Regions from separate parts of the Vibrio sp. R15-SG3-ISO1B genome, predicted to be linked through region 1. Evidence: riboswitches for the same ligand, from Rfam matches in the RefSeq annotation. Region 1 holds a riboswitch; each other region holds the start of a gene.
What was found. Region 1 has a riboswitch for thiamine pyrophosphate ahead of thiD (bifunctional hydroxymethylpyrimidine kinase/phosphomethylpyrimidine kinase). Riboswitches for the same ligand answer to the same signal wherever they lie in the genome.
Positions count from the first base shown of each region.

Region 2: it holds a riboswitch for thiamine pyrophosphate, as region 1 does, so the genes downstream of both, thiC (phosphomethylpyrimidine synthase ThiC) here and thiD (bifunctional hydroxymethylpyrimidine kinase/phosphomethylpyrimidine kinase) in region 1, are expected to answer to the same signal.
Region 3: it holds a riboswitch for thiamine pyrophosphate, as region 1 does, so the genes downstream of both, thiB (thiamine ABC transporter substrate binding subunit) here and thiD (bifunctional hydroxymethylpyrimidine kinase/phosphomethylpyrimidine kinase) in region 1, are expected to answer to the same signal.

Region 1 is NZ_JCBDGG010000017.1:36,876-42,699, reverse strand. It holds gene AC6R0S_RS05330 (PhoX family protein) at 1-1,084, shown strand, start outside; gene AC6R0S_RS05325 (hypothetical protein) at 1,479-1,631, shown strand; gene AC6R0S_RS05320 (LysR family transcriptional regulator) at 1,741-2,628, opposite strand; TPP riboswitch at 2,785-2,942, shown strand; gene thiD (bifunctional hydroxymethylpyrimidine kinase/phosphomethylpyrimidine kinase) at 3,034-3,870, shown strand; gene AC6R0S_RS05310 (PstS family phosphate ABC transporter substrate-binding protein) at 3,902-4,852, opposite strand; gene AC6R0S_RS05305 (putative bifunctional diguanylate cyclase/phosphodiesterase) at 5,022-5,824, shown strand, end outside.
Region 2 is NZ_JCBDGG010000006.1:1,629-7,452, reverse strand. It holds gene AC6R0S_RS01925 (thiamine phosphate synthase) at 1-242, opposite strand, end outside; gene thiC (phosphomethylpyrimidine synthase ThiC) at 253-2,196, opposite strand; TPP riboswitch at 2,358-2,456, opposite strand; gene crcB (fluoride efflux transporter CrcB) at 2,539-2,922, opposite strand; gene AC6R0S_RS01910 (multicopper oxidase domain-containing protein) at 3,032-4,414, opposite strand; tRNA gene AC6R0S_RS01905 (tRNA-Trp) at 4,565-4,641, opposite strand; tRNA gene AC6R0S_RS01900 (tRNA-Asp) at 4,685-4,761, opposite strand; rRNA gene rrf (5S ribosomal RNA) at 4,818-4,933, opposite strand; partial or broken rRNA gene AC6R0S_RS01890 (23S ribosomal RNA) at 5,153-5,824, opposite strand, start outside.
Region 3 is NZ_JCBDGG010000035.1:22,435-28,258, forward strand. It holds gene thiQ (thiamine ABC transporter ATP-binding protein) at 1-354, opposite strand, end outside; gene thiP (thiamine/thiamine pyrophosphate ABC transporter permease ThiP) at 338-1,924, opposite strand; gene thiB (thiamine ABC transporter substrate binding subunit) at 1,973-2,950, opposite strand; TPP riboswitch at 3,027-3,140, opposite strand; gene AC6R0S_RS10770 (flavin prenyltransferase UbiX) at 3,204-3,827, opposite strand; gene mpl (UDP-N-acetylmuramate:L-alanyl-gamma-D-glutamyl-meso-diaminopimelate ligase) at 3,843-5,195, opposite strand; gene fbp (class 1 fructose-bisphosphatase) at 5,523-5,824, shown strand, end outside.

The DNA.
Region 1 (5,824 bases):
CTACCAGTGGCATGATACCGATGAGCGTTTCGATGTCGCTAAGCATCCGAATGAACCACACCGTTTTGGTTGGGTTGTGGAGATCGATCCAAACGATCCGACGTCGACGCCGCTTAAGCGCACTGCACTCGGGCGATTTAAGCACGAGAATGCGGCACTGTTGATCAACGATGATGGTCATGTCGTGGTGTACCTAGGTGATGATGAGCGCGGGGAGCACATTTACAAATTTGTCTCTCGCGATCGCTACCAACCGGGCAATGATGCTGCCAATCGCAACTTGCTTGAAGAGGGCACCTTGTATGTCGCCAAGTTCGAGATGGACGACAACGAGTTGAAAGGCAAGGGGCAGTGGATTGAACTGACTTATGGCAAAAATGGCCTGACTAAAGAGAACGGTTTTAACGATCAAGCCGAGGTGATGATTTTTGCACGTCGCGCTGCGACTCAAGTTGGCGCGACCACGATGGATCGCCCAGAGTGGGTGGCGGTGCACCCAGACAACCAACACGTCTTCTGTACCCTCACCAACAACAAAAACCGCGGCGTAAAAGAGGGCCAACCTGTCGGTGGTCCGAACCCTCGCGCTGAGAACCACTACGGACAAATTGTTCGCTGGGTACCGACCTCGGGCGATCACACCCAAGCAGAGTTTGATTGGGATTTGTACCTGATTGCTGGCAACCCAACGGTGCACAAAGATTCGCTCTACGCGGGCAGTGACAACATCAACGCCGACAACATGTTTAATAGCCCGGATGGTATCGGCTTTGATAAAGCCGGTCGTTTGTGGATTCAAACGGACGGAAACTACTCAAATCAGGGCGATTTTGCAGGTCAAGGGAACAACCAAATGTTGTGCGGCGATCCTAATACTGGTGAAGTGCGACGTTTCTTGACGGGGCCAATTGCTTGTGAAATCACGGGGCTGACCTTCTCCGCCGACTACAAAACCATGTTTGTGGGTGTTCAGCATCCGGGCGAGAAAGGTGCGCCATCTCACTACCCTGGTGGTGGTGACAGCAAGCCTCGCTCCACCATCGTTGCCATTACCCGTGAAGATGGCGGCGTTATTGGCGCTTAAGCTGTCTCACTGTTTGCATCAACAATCATTCGTATCAAGATGGGCGCCACGAGCGCCCATTTTTTATTGCCGATTTCCACATTGGCATATTTATGCGATCGCTCGCATAAAAAACGTCAAGGTTTCGTGTGTTCACCACAAAGAGTGTTGCGCTTCACAATCGCAATCCCTATATTGAAAGAGTACTCAGCATAACCTTAAGGTGTTCTAATCCGAATAAACTCCAGATAACAATACGACATTGAGCGATTGACCCGGCGAATCTAACCCATTTCTATTGGCGCAGACGCCCCAACGTAAAAAGAATAAAGTCTATCTGAGCGCCTTCTGATGAGAGAAGTGGCACCTTTAGGTTATTAAGTACGGTGATGATAACTGAGGAGGAGGTTAGGCTATGGTATCACTACTTTGGGTAGCATTAGGTTGTGTGGTCTTCTTATGTTGTTGGAGTGCTCAGCATGGTCTCCCTATGCTGGGGCTTAAACTGGATGAGTCCGATCTACTGATTATTTCTGAACTCGCTGGCGAAGACGTCTTAGAGGCATGACCTCAAATAACGACGATAATGAGCGTTGAAGCAGCAGCAAAAATGGAGCCTTGGGCTCCATTTTGCGTTTCAAGCCTATCGAAAATTTTGGCTATGGCAGTGCGTTGGGTTATAGCGAGATCACGTCCGTCAACTTATCCACCACCGTATGAAAACGGGCTGGCCACGCTCTTTGTTTTTTGCTCACCAAATACAGGGTCTCGACGACGGCTTTCTTTGGCTGATGCACAGCAAGTTGATCGCGCAAAGTGAAAGAGCTGAATGCGCTGTGTGGCAGCACCGTAAAACCGAGCCCTTTGGCAACTGGCAGAAGAATTTGGCTGAGTTGGTTGATGTAGCCCGAGGTGCGCAGGGCGCGAATATCAATCCCCGCCAGCGCTTTGTCGCCACACTGCGAAAAGTAGAGCGAGAGATAGTGCTCCGCGTCGGGGTGGCGAATTAAACCGATCTCAAGGAGAAGTTCAGGGGTAATAGGCTCGTCGACGTTTGCCGGCACAATCAAACACATGGTTTCTTGACCTATCTCTTGCGCTTCGATTCTCGGGTCGAGCGGGATGTGAGTGACAAGGCCCAAATCGGCGCGCCCCTCAGCCAAATCGTCGATGATCTTACGGTTGGGGGCGACTTCCAGCTTGACGACCAGTTGTGCAAATTCACACTGTAAATCGAGCAGATGCGGGTAGATAAGCTGCGCCAACGCGCCAGAGCAAGAGACCGACACCTCACCGCGATGCGCGTCGTCCTGAGATAACGAAGCAATCAGGTCTGTTTCTTGTTTGGCGCGCTGCTTTGCGTACTGATAGACCTGTCTGCCTTGTTCCGTTACTTCAAAGCTCTTGTTGTGACGCGCAATCAGTGGGTAGCCGCAAGCCTGTTCGAGCTTTTTGATGTGCTGGCTGACACCGGGCTGAGTCATGAACAGCTTTTCTGCGGTATGAGTAAAGTGGCCGGTCTCGACCAAGGTTTGAAACGTTTTGAGCCAGAGTGGATTGAGCATAACCGTCAAATCAATAACGAAAATTTATAAAATTAAGAGTAAACGATAATGTTCTGTGTGCCAAACGTCGCGTTCGTATCGCCCACTCCTCGATTCACTCGGGTTATTTAAGTGATCTGAATAGGTTGCATCTGCGCTATCACAGGGTTAAGGTTGGCGACATAGTCGGGGAGCGTTCCTTCTGCTCGAATCATAACGATAGCTTGATTAACGAGCCTGTCGTAGAAGCATAGAAGGAAGGCTGAGATCGCATCGCGAGACCCGTTGAACCTGATTCAGTTAGCACTGACGTAGGGAACTATTCATAACGCGGTGTCGTGGGGTCGCCACAATCTCGCCCGTTATGTGTTGTGCTTGGCCAACGCGCTCTGCACACAGTTCCTGACGCGTGCGTGAGGAACACCGATGAACCAAACCGCATTTTATGACCCTCAAACTCCGATTGTCCTAACCATCGCTGGCTCCGACAGTGGCGGCGGCGCGGGCATCCAAGCCGACATCAAAGCGATCAGTGCAACAGGCAGTTACGCCTGCTCCGTTATTACGGCCATTACCGCGCAAAATACCTGTGGTGTTCACGCCATTCATCCTATCCCTATCGACCATGTTCAAGCGCAGCTCGATGCGGTATTGAGCGATCTCAATGTCGTGGCGGTGAAGGTTGGCATGCTGGCTGACGCTGAAATCATCCGTGTCGTGGCACAAAGTTTGGCGGCGTATCAGCCCAAGTTTCTCGTGGTGGACCCGGTGATGGTGGCCACCAGTGGTGACAGCTTACTGCACGCCAGTGCGGTGGGGGCGCTCAAGAAAGAACTGCTACCGCTTGCCGATATGATCACACCAAACTTACCCGAGGCGGCGGCGCTGACTGGGCGAGCAACGCCGACATCGGAAGAGGAGATGGGAGCGATGATTGACGCCCTGCGCGCCTTGGGCGCCAAAACAGTGCTTCTTAAAGGGGGGCATCTAGAGGGCGAAAGCAGTAACGATCTGCTGATTGAAAGGAGTGGCAGTGAATTGATTCGCGCTAAGCGAGTCGCCACTCATAATACTCATGGTACGGGCTGTACGTTGTCATCGGCCATTGCGTCCTATCTTGCCCAAGGGTATCGGCTGCACAAAGCGGTCCATTTGGCTAAGCAATACATCTCACAAGCCATTGCGCATGCCGATGAACTCTCTATTGGTCAAGGACATGGGCCTGTGCACCACTTTTTCTCTGGTCACCAAAATGTACGTTAATCGCGATGGCGTGCAGTCGCATTACAAGGCTCTATTTGGGCATCGAGACCGAGCCAGAGCGGCTAGAGTTGAGAATAAAACGCGCCGCGTCATAGCGATCATTAGAGAGAGGAATATAGCCAGAGTGGGAGACAACTTTGTTGATGTTGTCTCTGTCGATATAACTATCGACAAAGCGTTTCAGTGATGGCCGCTTCTCTAGCGCCTGTTTGTTCACGTAAATAAACAGAGGGCGGGAAAGTGCGGCATATCGTCCCATAATCACGTTCTCGACACTGGGTTTGACCGCGTTGAAGCCAGTGGGAGCGATGGCGATCGCTTTCAACTTGTCTTGATTTTGCAAATAGTAGGCAAAGCCGATAAACGCCATGGCGTTGGGATCGGCGGCCACTTCGGCGACTAAGGCTTCATCGTCTTCATTTGCGGTGTAGTCTTGTCGACTCGCTTTGCCATCCAGCACCACCTCAACAAAATAGTCATAAGTGCCTGAGTCTGATCCAGGGCCGTGCAGGACGATGGGGCGATCAGGGAAGTGCGGATTGACTTGCTGCCAGTGAGTTATCGTGCGTTCAGCGGTGCTTTCCCAGAGTGTTTTCAGTTCATCAAGAGAGAGCGCATCGATCCACTGATTTTCTTTGTTCACCACCACGGTTATTGCATCGAGTGCGACAGGGAGCTCAATATAGTCGATGTGGTTGATTTCACACAGCGCTCGCTCTTTCTCTTTAATCGGGCGAGAGGCGTTAGAAATATCCGTGCGGCCTCGGCAAAACTTACGAAATCCGCCACCTGTGCCAGTGATGCCCACCACCACTTGGGTGTTGTGCCGCTCGGCACGCATAAAGTGATCGGCGACGGCTTGGGTAATCGGGTAAACGGTACTCGACCCTTCAATTTTGATCAGATCTTTCCCGTGTGCCGTGGTACTCATCAGCGCTAGGCATACAGAAGCAAGAACAGTCGAACGCAATCGAAAAGTCATGGTTGAGCACAAAGGAAGAATCAACATACCGCGACTATACGAGCTAGCACTTTTGAGCTCAATATCTTCACGTGAACTGTCACTAAAGATTCATCAATCACTCATCAATAATAACTACGCTGAATATTTTCATGGGGATGTAACATTTCTTCACTAGGCTGACTCGCCTATGTTTTTATTCCTGCCCGCAAAATACGTGGGTAAACGTTCGTGTGATGCTATGAAGCGCAAATTCATTTTTACTTCCATTCTCGCCTTGTTGGTGATCACGTTTACGTCGGCGCTGGTGACCCAAGCGACCCACCTGTTAGTGAAAAAGTCCCCGCTTGCGGAAGCGGCCGCTGAAATTAAAGTCAACGGTACGCTGGCCTACCTTTGGTTTGATGAGATCATGTCGGGCGATACCGCTCAGTCGATTCAGGAAGTGTGGTACTACTTAGAAATCGCCGATTGGCATGTGGTCGCGCTGCTTGAAGGCGGCGAGAGTATCATGGGCAATTATGAGCCAGTCACGGACAACGAATTACGTGAGCGTCTGGTTGAGCTTCGCAAAACGCTGGCGCAATTTCGCCTTCATGTGGAATCCACCTACCAAAAAATTCAGGCGCAGCGAGCGGATGCGTTTTTAAGCGCCGGACGCGACGAGCAATTTTTGGAGTTTGCCAGCCAAGCGGATGAGATCCAGCGCGTGATCAAAGCCAGTTATGAGTCTGGGATTTCCAATTACACGCAAACCAGCATCACCCTGATTATTGCGGTGATTGTGATTGCTGCCTACTCAATACGATTGCAGCACCGCTATGAGAAAAACCGCGATCAATTGCTCCACTCTCTCACGCAAGCCAAAGCCGCAATAGAGGAGAAAAATGAGCAACTGCACAACCGAGCTTACTTCGACCCTTTAACTGGGTTGCCAAACCGAGCGCTGTTTTTAGACCGACTAGGCCAATCTATCCTCAACGCGGACCGCTC
Region 2 (5,824 bases), on a different contig from region 1:
ACTGAGTACACCAGTTGATGGATGTTTTGTTCGCTGTCGTCACTGAGAGAGGAAGACTCAGAGACTTGCGTATCCCGAGCAATCCAAACAGAAGAAGACGCACCGCGCAGTTCAACCGTCGACTCAGCCCCTTCAATCAACTGAATCTCTCGTGTGGCAAACCCTTGCTCGCCGGCTAATGCCAAGCATTGCGCGATATCATCGCGCAATGTGGGCTCTGAGTGAGGAATCACAATTTTCATCGTCGCGCTCCTAAGACTCTGCACTTTCAGGCTGAGCGGCAGGATGATACAACTCAGAACCCGATTGACGGAACTCCTCTGACTTTTGGCGCATCCCTTCAAGTGGATCATCGAGCATTTTAACGGAGATGGCTTGGTCGGCTTCGACTTGTTGCGTGTCTTTAGCGTACTCGCGCACTTCCTGAGAAATTTTCATCGAACAGAATTTTGGTCCACACATTGAACAAAAGTGAGCCACTTTGCCCGACTCTTGCGGCAAAGTTTCATCGTGGAAAGCTCGCGCTGTATCAGGGTCAAGCGACAAATTGAACTGATCCTCCCAGCGGAACTCAAAGCGAGCTTTTGAGAGCGCATTGTCACGAACCTGAGCACCAGGGTGGCCTTTAGCCAAATCCGCCGCATGCGCCGCAAGTTTATAAGCAATCAAGCCCGTCTTAACGTCTTCTTTATTGGGTAGACCCAAGTGCTCTTTCGGCGTCACATAGCAGAGCATCGCACAGCCGTACCAGCCGATCATCGCAGCGCCAATGCCAGAGGTAATATGATCGTACCCAGGGGCAATATCGGTCGTCAGAGGACCCAAAGTGTAGAATGGCGCTTCGTGGCAGTGCTCTAGCTGCTCATCCATATTGGCTTTGATCATGTGCATAGGTACATGCCCAGGGCCTTCAATGATCACCTGCACGTCATACTCCCACGCGATCTTAGTCAGTTCACCCAACGTGCGTAGCTCAGCAAACTGCGCTTCATCATTGGCATCGGCCACCGAACCTGGACGCAAGCCATCACCGAGCGAAAGCGCGACATCGTACTTGGCACAAATTTCACAAATTTCGCGGAAGTGGGTGTAAAGGAAGCTTTCTTGATGGTGAGCGAGACACCACTTAGCGATGATCGAGCCGCCGCGAGAGACAATACCCGTGACACGTTTGGCCGTCATCGGCACATAACGCAACAGCAAACCGGCATGAATCGTGAAGTAATCGACGCCCTGCTCAGCTTGCTCAATCAAGGTGTCTCGCATCACTTCCCAGTTGAGGTTTTCTGCAATGCCATTCACTTTTTCAAGCGCTTGGTACATAGGCACGGTGCCGATCGGAACTGGGCTGTTACGTAGAATCCACTCTCGAGTCTCGTGAATATTGCGTCCGGTCGACAAATCCATCACCGTATCGCCGCCCCAACGTGTTGCCCAAACCAATTTCTCAACTTCTTCCTCAATGGAAGAGGTCACAGAAGAGTTACCAATATTGGCGTTCACCTTGACCAAGAAATTGCGACCAATGATCATTGGCTCCGCTTCCGGGTGGTTGATGTTGGATGGAATGATGGCACGGCCCGCGGCCACTTCTTGGCGGACAAACTCAGCACTGATGTCCTTTGGCAAGTGGGCCCCAAAGCTTTGACCTGGATGCTGTTGGTTCAACACCTCATCGCGATAACGAGCACGCCCCATGTTTTCACGCAGAGCGATGTATTCCATTTCCGGTGTAATCACACCTTGACGCGCGTAGTGGAGCTGAGTAACACACTGACCGCTTTTCGCACGGCGAATGCGAGGTAAGTTACCATAACGCAGCTCGTCTAGCGTATCGTCTTCCAAGCGCTGTTTGGTGTATACCGAACTGACCTCATCGAGCAGCTCCGTATCACCGCGCTCTTCAATCCACTGTTCACGTAACTTAGGTAATCCATGGTAGAGGTCAATCGTATGGTCAGGATCGGTATAAGGACCAGAAGTGTCGTAAACGCGAATCGGCTCATTGGGCTCAAAGATCGGCGCGTCTTTAGTACCGCCAATCAAGCTGTCAGCGAGGGAGATTTCTCGCATAGGAACACGAATATCAGGTCGTGAACCTTCTACATAAACCTTGCGTGAATTGGGGTACGCCTGTACCGAGAGGGTATCAATAAACTGTTTGGCTTCCAGTCTCGCTTGTTTGCGATTCGACATAGCATTTTTCCTTGCTCTTTATTGCTCGTAGGAGCATGAGTGTTAGAGATAAAAATGCTTGGCGGAAAGATGCAACAAGAGGGCGATCTGACGCGGGTACCTATCTGTAGATAGATCGCATGACGCTCAGATCAGAGAGAACGAATCCTAGATTAGGAGGGTCGATATCTTCTCTTGTTCCCTTCGCAGGTATTAACCTGATCAGGTTCAACGGATCCCGAATAAACGGTCTCAGCCTTATGGCACTCCGACAAGTGAACCGAGTATATAAAAACGGCTTGGATAAACCAAGCCGACCTGTGTAAATTTTGTCTAGTGAGGCTCAAAGCACCTCTAAGCAAGCTAGCTTTTGATCAGCAGTTGAAAGCCCACCCAAGCGGCAGAGATGCTTAATACTACATTGAGTAAGACATTGAGTCCCATCTTGAAAAAGGCGCCCTGCTGCATGAGTAAAACGTTGTCCATCGAAAACGTAGAGAACGTCGTCAAAGCACCAAGAAAACCGAGCCCGATGATCTGTCTCCATGGTTCAGTCGCAAGGTTGCCATTTTCAAACGCGGCGATCAGTAAGCCCATCGCCAGTGAGCCGACTACGTTAACAGTTAGCGTACCATATGGAAAACCTCGCCCCAGTAATGTCGCACACAGCTCAGACACTAAATAACGAGAGCACGCACCAACGGCGCCACCCATGGCAATAAACCCTAAAATTGCAAACTGACCCATAACCCCTCCAAATTTGTGGCGTTAGTGTAGCGCCAAACAGACAAAAAAACAGACTTCAGATCAATGTAATGACGCTAAACACTCTGTTAGATTTAAAAAGTTACAGGAGTCACTTTACTTCGATATAGCCCATCAAACCGGTTTTCATGTGCTCTATGACATGACAGTGATACATCCACCGACCGGGGTTGTCCGCGACGAAAGCCGCTTTGGCACGACCATTCTTGCCCAGTAGTACCGTATCCGTATGGAACGGCTCTAGGAGCGGCTTACCGTCCATTTCGAGCACGGTAAAGGTATGGCCATGAAGATGAATAGGATGATGGTACTGAGTGACATTTTTAAGATCGAAGATGTAGGTTTTGCCTAGCTCCAACTGCGCCAGCGGCGCAGGAATCGAATGACGACTCATCCCCTGCCACGCCACCTTGTTGGTCAACCAAAAGGTTGAACTCGCCTTGCCATCTTTGCCTACGGGCGTTACCGCACCTTGCCACTCAAACACAAAGTCAATCTCTTCAGCGTTGGGTAGATCGAGCGCGGGCACAGGGTTAAGAGGCAAACTTGGCAGCGCTTGACCCTGTGGCAAATCAGACGCGACGACATCAAATTCACACAGAGGAAAAGGGAAACGCCCCTTCATTTGACGAACAAACACTTTGTTGCCAGCAGATGGCGCAATCAGACCAAGATCCACCCTCATACCCGGTCCAACTTTATGCTGAGAGAGCTTCATTGGCGTGGTGACCGGGTTGCCATCAATAGCCAGTATCCAAGCCTCTGCCCCTTCAATCGCAATTGGATAGGTAATGGTATTGTCGACATTAGCAATGCGTAAGCGAGTGGTCGCGTGCGCTTTAAGCGTATATAAAGGCTCATGAACGCCATTCACACTGCTCCACTCCCCTGGCGTGCCCATCCGAGCACTTAAACGTGGGATCATTCTCTCCTTCCACTGCCCTTGACTGTCGATGTGCCAATGCTTGAGCATTAACGCATGCTCTTCATCAAAAACCACGGGGTCGCGCTCTTCAACAATAATCAGTCCAACGAGTCCTCGCCCTAACTGTTCAACGCTGTTCATGTGTGGGTGATACCAAAACGTGCCTGCGTCAGGCGGAGTGAATCGATACTCAAACGTCTCTCCCGGCATGATAGGCGCTTGACTGAGAAAAGGAACGCCGTCCATCTCGATCGGTATTCGCAAGCCGTGCCAATGTATGGTGGTAGGCTCTGACAGTTTGTTCGTGAAACGAATCACGACCTCTTCCCCCTGACGACAATAGAGTGTCGGCGCAGGGATCGCACCATTAAACCCCAGTACGTCTGTTTGATACCCAGGGACGAGTTCAGCCCGGCTAGGCTCAGCAGTGAGATCGTAAACATAGCCTTCTCGAGTCCGAGTTTGCCGAGTCACCGAACAAGCAGGAATCATTGAGAGAGCAGACAAAGCAAGTGAAGATTGAAGAAATTGGCGACGACTCAAAGCCATAACGGTAAACACCTAAAACAGACAAGACGTATAATGTAGCAAAATACTGCGAATGATTCTCAGTGCAATGAGTGATTTGTGTTTTGTCGCGTGCAAGATTAAAAAACGGAGACAAAAAAGGCTCTAGTCTTTCGACTAGAGCCTTAGATATGGCAGGGGTGGAGAGATTCGAACTCCCAACACGCGGATTTGGAATCCGCTGCTCTGCCAATTGGAGCTACACCCCTAAAAATTAGATTCAAAAAAACCTCGATAAACGAGGTTTATAAGTGGCGGAGTGGACGGGACTCGAACCCGCGACCCCCGGCGTGACAGGCCGGTATTCTAACCAACTGAACTACCACTCCGCAGTGGTCTATTTAAAGTCTTATCTCAATCGTGCTTTAAACAGATAATGTTCAAAGCCTGGCGATGTCCTACTCTCACATGGGGAAACCCCACACTACCATCGGCGCTAATTCGTTTCACTTCTGAGTTCGGCATGGAATCAGGTGGGTCCAAATCGCTATGGTCGCCAAGCAAATTTTGTTTAAGTTCCTAGAAGTGAGTGCCTAGACCCTAGTTCCTAGAACTTAATAATTCGGAAAGCTGTTAATTAAAGTTTCTAGTGCCTAGATGCGAGTTCCTAGAAATACCTTCTAGGTACTAGGAACTATTCACTAGGAACTGAATTCTCGTTCATTCACACAATCAAGTTTCGTTCTTGCTTTGAGTCCATCAAAACCCTTTGGGTGTTGTATGGTTAAGCCTCACGGGCAATTAGTACAGGTTAGCTCAACGCCTCACAGCGCTTACACACCCTGCCTATCAACGTTCTAGTCTCGAACAACCCTTAAGGGCACTTAAAGTGCCAGGGAAGACTCATCTCAGGGCTCGCTTCCCGCTTAGATGCTTTCAGCGGTTATCGATTCCGAACTTAGCTACCGGGCAATGCGTCTGGCGACACAACCCGAACACCAGAGGTTCGTCCACTCCGGTCCTCTCGTACTAGGAGCAGCCCCCTTCAATCTTCCAACGCCCACGGCAGATAGGGACCGAACTGTCTCACGACGTTCTAAACCCAGCTCGCGTACCACTTTAAATGGCGAACAGCCATACCCTTGGGACCGACTTCAGCCCCAGGATGTGATGAGCCGACATCGAGGTGCCAAACACCGCCGTCGATATGAACTCTTGGGCGGTATCAGCCTGTTATCCCCGGAGTACCTTTTATCCGTTGAGCGATGGCCCTTCCATTCAGAACCACCGGATCACTATGACCTGCTTTCGCACCTGCTCGAATTGTCATTCTCGCAGTCAAGCGGGCTTATGCCATTGCACTAACCTCACGATGTCCAACCGTGATTAGCCCACCTTCGTGCTCCTCCGTTACTCTTTGGGAGGAGACCGCCCCAGTCAAACTACCCACCA
Region 3 (5,824 bases), on a different contig from region 1:
CCCCACCTGCTGCGCCGCTTGCACTACCGCCTGTTTCTGCGTTGCAGACAACTTCAAGCCGGGATCCAATCCAAGGCCGATATTTTCCGACACGGTAAGGTGAGCAAACAAGTTGTGCTCTTGAAACAACATCGCAAATGGACGCTGATAAGGCGCCAGCCCGTTGAGCGTTTGACCTTGCGCTAAAATTTCACCGCTTAATGGCTCAATAAAGCCCGCCATCAAGGCGAGTAAGGTCGACTTCCCTGCGCCACTGGGTCCCATTAGCGCGACGATTTGCCCTGCCTCAACGTGCAGATCAAACTGAAATGACTCGGCATGATAATCGTAATGCAGGTCACTGAGAGTGAGCATAGTGACTCCTATTGGTGGGGGTAGAAGCAGAGCGAGGACGAAATAGGCGTTCCATCAGCGCAAAACAGCCCACACTCAAAAGCAGTAAAGAGACCGATACGACTGCCGCCGCGTCCATTTGGTAACTGCCGAGCAGTTGGAACAGGTAGAGCGGCAGCGTACGAAACTCCTGACTACCAAACAGCGCGATGGCACTGAGATCGCCCATAGAAAACATAAAACTGATGGCAAACGCGTGCGCCAGCGGCCGTTTTAATGCGCGCCACTCCACCACCCGTAAACGGCGCCAACCGCGGATTCCAAGGGTTGCACAGAGGTACTGATACTGCTGCTCAAGTTGCAACATCGGCTGAGCCAAGGTTTTGATCACATAAGGCAGCCCCATTAACGCGTTGACCGCAACAACAACGACCAAGGCGTAGCTGAGCGCATCCGTCCACGAACGGAGCAGCAAAAAGAGCCCGGTCGAGATCACTAATCCTGGGGTCACCAGAATGATGGTCCCTAGCAGCTCTATCTTATCCGCGGTTTTCTCACGTTGATTGAGGCGCAGTCTTCGGCTCGACAATAAAATCGCCGTGCCCGCACTGACAGCGATAACGCTCGCCATGCTCGCCACTTTCAGTGACGCGCCGAGCGCGGACCAAAATCGGCCATCACTCAGCACACTCAACGCCTGAGAATTCATACCACTGGCTAGTACCATCCCAAGAGGCGGCAACACTAACAGCAAGCTAAAACCTATCCAAGCGCCATCCCAGCACTTAGAGAATAGACTGTCTTTCACCACCAACGCAGTTGGTGCGTCGCTGCCCATCGAAATGGCAATAGGTCGAGCGAAGCGTTGAATCGATAACGCCATTAAGCCACATAGCAGCATTTGCCAAATTGCCAGTAACGCGCCCGCTTGCAAATCAAAATCAAACTTGATCGCTTGGTAAATCGCGAGCTCAATGGTGGTCGATTTGGGCCCGCCGCCCAATGCCATAACAGTGGCAAAACTGGTAAAGCAGAGCATAAACACCAACCCGCAAACGGGCGCTAATTGCTGCCTCATCCGCGGCCATTCGACCCACTTAAACTTTTGCCAATGGCCCATGCCTAAGTGGGCGCACAGTTTGTGTTGCTCCGCCGGAATCGACTCTAGTGATTGCAGCAGCAAACGCGCCGCATAAGGAAGATTAAAAAAGAGGTGCGCGAGCAAAATGCCATGCAAACCGTAAATATTAAATGGCAACGAGAGATCCCACTGCGCAAGCTGTGTCGCCAGCCAACCACTGCGCCCATAAATCGCCAGCAAGCCAAACACCCCCACCAACACAGGAAGTACCAAAGTGGTCGCAAACAGCTTGAGTACCAAAGCTTTGCCGATGAACTGCCGCCGCGACAAAGCATGGGTGACGGGGATCGCCAAACCGACACTGAGCAGCGTTGAGAGAAAAGATTGATAGAAGCTAAATTGGGTAACGTGGCGGTAATAAGGATCTTGCCAAATGACGCGCAGATCGAGGGAAGGCGCTTGATTGAGCAATGCCAGCAGCGCTGAAACGACAAAGGCCGCGATCAGCATCGCGACCCATACGCCTAATTTAGGGACAGATTGCACGAACGCCTAACCTTAGAAGGTCAACGCGTTTTGCCATTCACGAATCCACGCTTTGCGGTGGGTAGCCACCTCTTCAGCGCTAAAGCTCAAGGCTTGGCTTGGCTTCGTCAGGCTTTGATACCCTTCTGGCAACGCGACGTCAGTGACAGGGTACATCCAGTTCCCTGTGGGCATGGCCGACTGAAAGTCATCGCTGAGGATAAACTGCATAAAGGCATCCGCCAACTCGCTGTTCGCGCTCGTTTTAACTTTGGCGGCCACTTCTACTTGAGTGTAATGACCTTCCGCGAAATTCGCCGCAGCGAACTTAGCATCATTTTCGGCAATCAGATGGTACGCAGGTGACGTGGTGTAAGAGAGCACCATGTCAGACTCGCCTTTTAAGAACATCGAGTACGCTTCTGACCACCCTTTCGTGACCGTCACTGTCTTTTTCGCCAACGCTTTCCACGCCTGCGGCGCTTCGTCGCCATAGACAGATTTCATCCACAGCATCAAACCTTGACCCGGGGTTGAGGTACGCGGGTCTTGGTAGATGACTGTTAAGTCGTCATTTGATTCCACCAGCGCTTTGAGGCTAGTCGGTGGCTCAGCCAAGGTCTCTTTGTTGTAGACAAACGCGAAGTAACCGTAGTCGTACGGCACAAAGGTCGTATTGGACCAGCCGCCTGGCAAGGTGACGGATGACGTATCGACGCTATGCTCAGCCAACAAACCGGTCTGCTGCGCTTCTGCCATCAAGTTGTTGTCTAACCCCAACACAATATCGGCTTTGCTATTGTCGCCTTCCAGTCTCAAGCGATTGAGGATAGAGACGCCATCATCCAAAGCTACAAAATTCAACGTACAGTCGCACTGTGCTTCAAACGCTTTTTTTACCACTGGGCCTGGGCCCCAATCGGCAGCGAAAGAGTCATAGGTATAAACGGTTAACGTATCGGCTGCGGTTGCAGAAAAAGACGTCAGTGCCGCGGCGGCACAAAGTGGCATAAATGAAGGGATAAAAGTGGATTTCACTGCTCGCTCTCCTTGTTGAGCCACGCAGGTCTGAGGGACAAACAGACGTCTGATGTCCTCGCTCAATTCCTACGCCAGCATTATCTGGTTCAGGTCTACGGGTCCCGAGCAAAGCTCGATCTCAGCGTCATTCAGTGAATGAATAGCTCCCCGATGAGGTTCGGCTTGATTGTAATAGGTCTGCCCTACAATAGCCATACTTGCGTGACGGCCCACCAAGACACAATCACGAATCGTTACGTTGATCATAGCCCCAGCGCGCCACCAAGGATTGCTCGATGCCGAGGTGATCCAAAATGCGCGCGACCATAAAATCAATAAGATCGTCTATCGATTTAGGTTGGTGATAAAAACCGGGCGCGGCCGGCATAATAGTGACGCCCATCTGCGAGAGCTTGTGCATGTTCTCAAGGTGCAAGGTTGAGAAAGGCGTTTCTCGAACCACCAGCAGCAATTGACCACGCTCTTTCATCACCACATCAGCGGCGCGTTCAATCAAATTATCGGACATACCATGAGCAATCGCTGCCACACTGCCCGCCGAACAAGGGCAAACCACCATCTGCTTGGGCGCCGCTGAGCCAGAGGCCACGGGCGAGAACCAGTCCTCTTTGCCGCACACCACTAATTTAGCCGGATCGCAGCTGAGATGGGCGACCAAGGCTTGCTTGGCGCTGTCTGGGTTGGCAGGCAGTTTTAATCCGTGTTCGGTGGCCAACACCACTCGCGCCGCCGATGAAACCAGCAGGTAAACCTGATAATCCGCGGCCAATAAGCACTGCAACAAACGCAGCCCATAAGGCGCGCCTGAGGCTCCGGTAAAAGCGAGGGTGATGGATTTTTCAGCCATTGTGCGTATCTCTTATTATTGGGCTAATTGCGCTAACAGTTTGTCGTGAATTCCGCCAAACCCGCCGTTACTCATCACAAGAATCTGATCGCCGGGGCGAGCATGCCTAGCGATGCTGCGCACCAAGTCGTCGATGTCGTCAGAGACATAAGCGGGTTGCGCGCACTGCTCGGCAATCTCACTCACCGACCAAGTAATTGACTCAGGCTGAAAGAGGAACACTTCATCTGCCGCCTGCAATGAGGCCGCAAGCGTTTCTTTGTGCACCCCGCGTTTCATGGTTGCACTACGCGGCTCCAACACCGCAAGGATTCGGGATTGACCCACCTTGTTACGTAAGCCGCCCAATGTCAGTTCAATCGCCGTTGGATGATGAGCAAAGTCGTCATACACAGTGATGTCATTGACCTGCCCTTTTAACTCCAAGCGGCGTTTGGTATTAATAAAGCGCCCTAACGCCTCACAAGCGTGATCCGGAGTGACCCCCACATGACGCGCCGCCGCGATGGCCATCAACGCATTGCTGACGTTGTGATCGCCGACTAAATTCCACGTCACTCGACCCACTATTTCTCCCGCCAATAAGACATCAAAGACACTGCTATCTTGGGCCTCTTTTTGCGCTTGCCAGCCAGATTCGCACCCTGTGTACTCTTGTTCGCTCCAGCAGCCACGGGCAATAACGTCTTGCAGCGCCTGGTCTGATTGAGGAGTAAACATCCGACCATTGCCCGGTACGGTTCTCACTAGATGGTGAAATTGGCGCTTAATCGCTTCCAGATCATCGAAGATGTCTGCATGATCGAACTCAAGGTTATTCATGACCAAGGTACGTGGATGGTAATGAACGAACTTAGAACGCTTATCGAAAAAAGCGCTGTCGTATTCATCAGCTTCAACTATGAAAAACGGGCTGTTGCCCAACCTTGCCGACAAACCAAAGTTGCCAAGCACGCCGCCCACGAGAAAACCGGGTTCATAACCACAATCTTCCAGAATCCAAGCGAGCATACTGGATGTGGTGGTTTTGCCGTGCGTTCCCGCGACCGCCAGTACCCATCGGTCATGCAGCAGAAACTCTTGCAGCCACTGTGGGCCGGAGGTGTAACGCAGGTTGCTATCCAGTACATGCTCGACACACGGGTTACCACGGCTCATCGCATTACCGATCACCACCAAATCGGGCGCCGGATTTAACTGCGCAGGATCAAACCCTTCTATAATTTCAATACCTTGCGATTCAAGTAGCGTGCTCATGGGCGGGTACACATTGGCGTCACTGCCGGTGACTTTGTGCCCCAATTGACGCGCTAAAATTGCCGCTCCTCCCATAAAGGTGCCACAAATTCCCAAGATATGAATATGCATAGAGTGATCCTGAAAAGGCTAATTTGAAGTGCTCATTATGGCGATAATGGCTTGAAAAGCGAACCTCTTTGTCCTTCGGATGTGAAATCTTGGCACAATCGAGCAAAGTTTGTTCAAGATGAAAAACCGTGAAAATATTTGAATAATTACCAAAAAAATTGAGAGGTTAGACAGTTAGTTCGTTACCAATAATAAGATCATGGTTTTACAATTGCTCAAGGCAAAAACAAAAGCTCACGCATAGCTTCGTCCCTCTTGCGCCCCAACAATAAAATGGCAAGAGGTTGCCCAACTCCCCCCAAACTTATGCGATTTTAAGGAATAAACATGTCTGGAATGCGCACCCTTGGCGAGTTCATTGTTGAAAAACAGACGGACTTCCCCCACGCTAGCGGTGATCTATCATCCCTACTGTCGTCGATTCGCCTTGCGGCTAAAATCGTCAACCGCGAAATTAACGCGGCGGGCCTTGGTGATATCACCGGTGCCGTTGGTAGTGAGAACATTCAGGGCGAAGCCCAACAAAAACTGGATGTTTACGCGAACGAGAAGTTCAAAGCAGCACTTGAAGCACGTGATCAAGTGTGTGGCGTAGCAAGTGAAGAAGAAGATGAGGCGGTCGCGTTCAA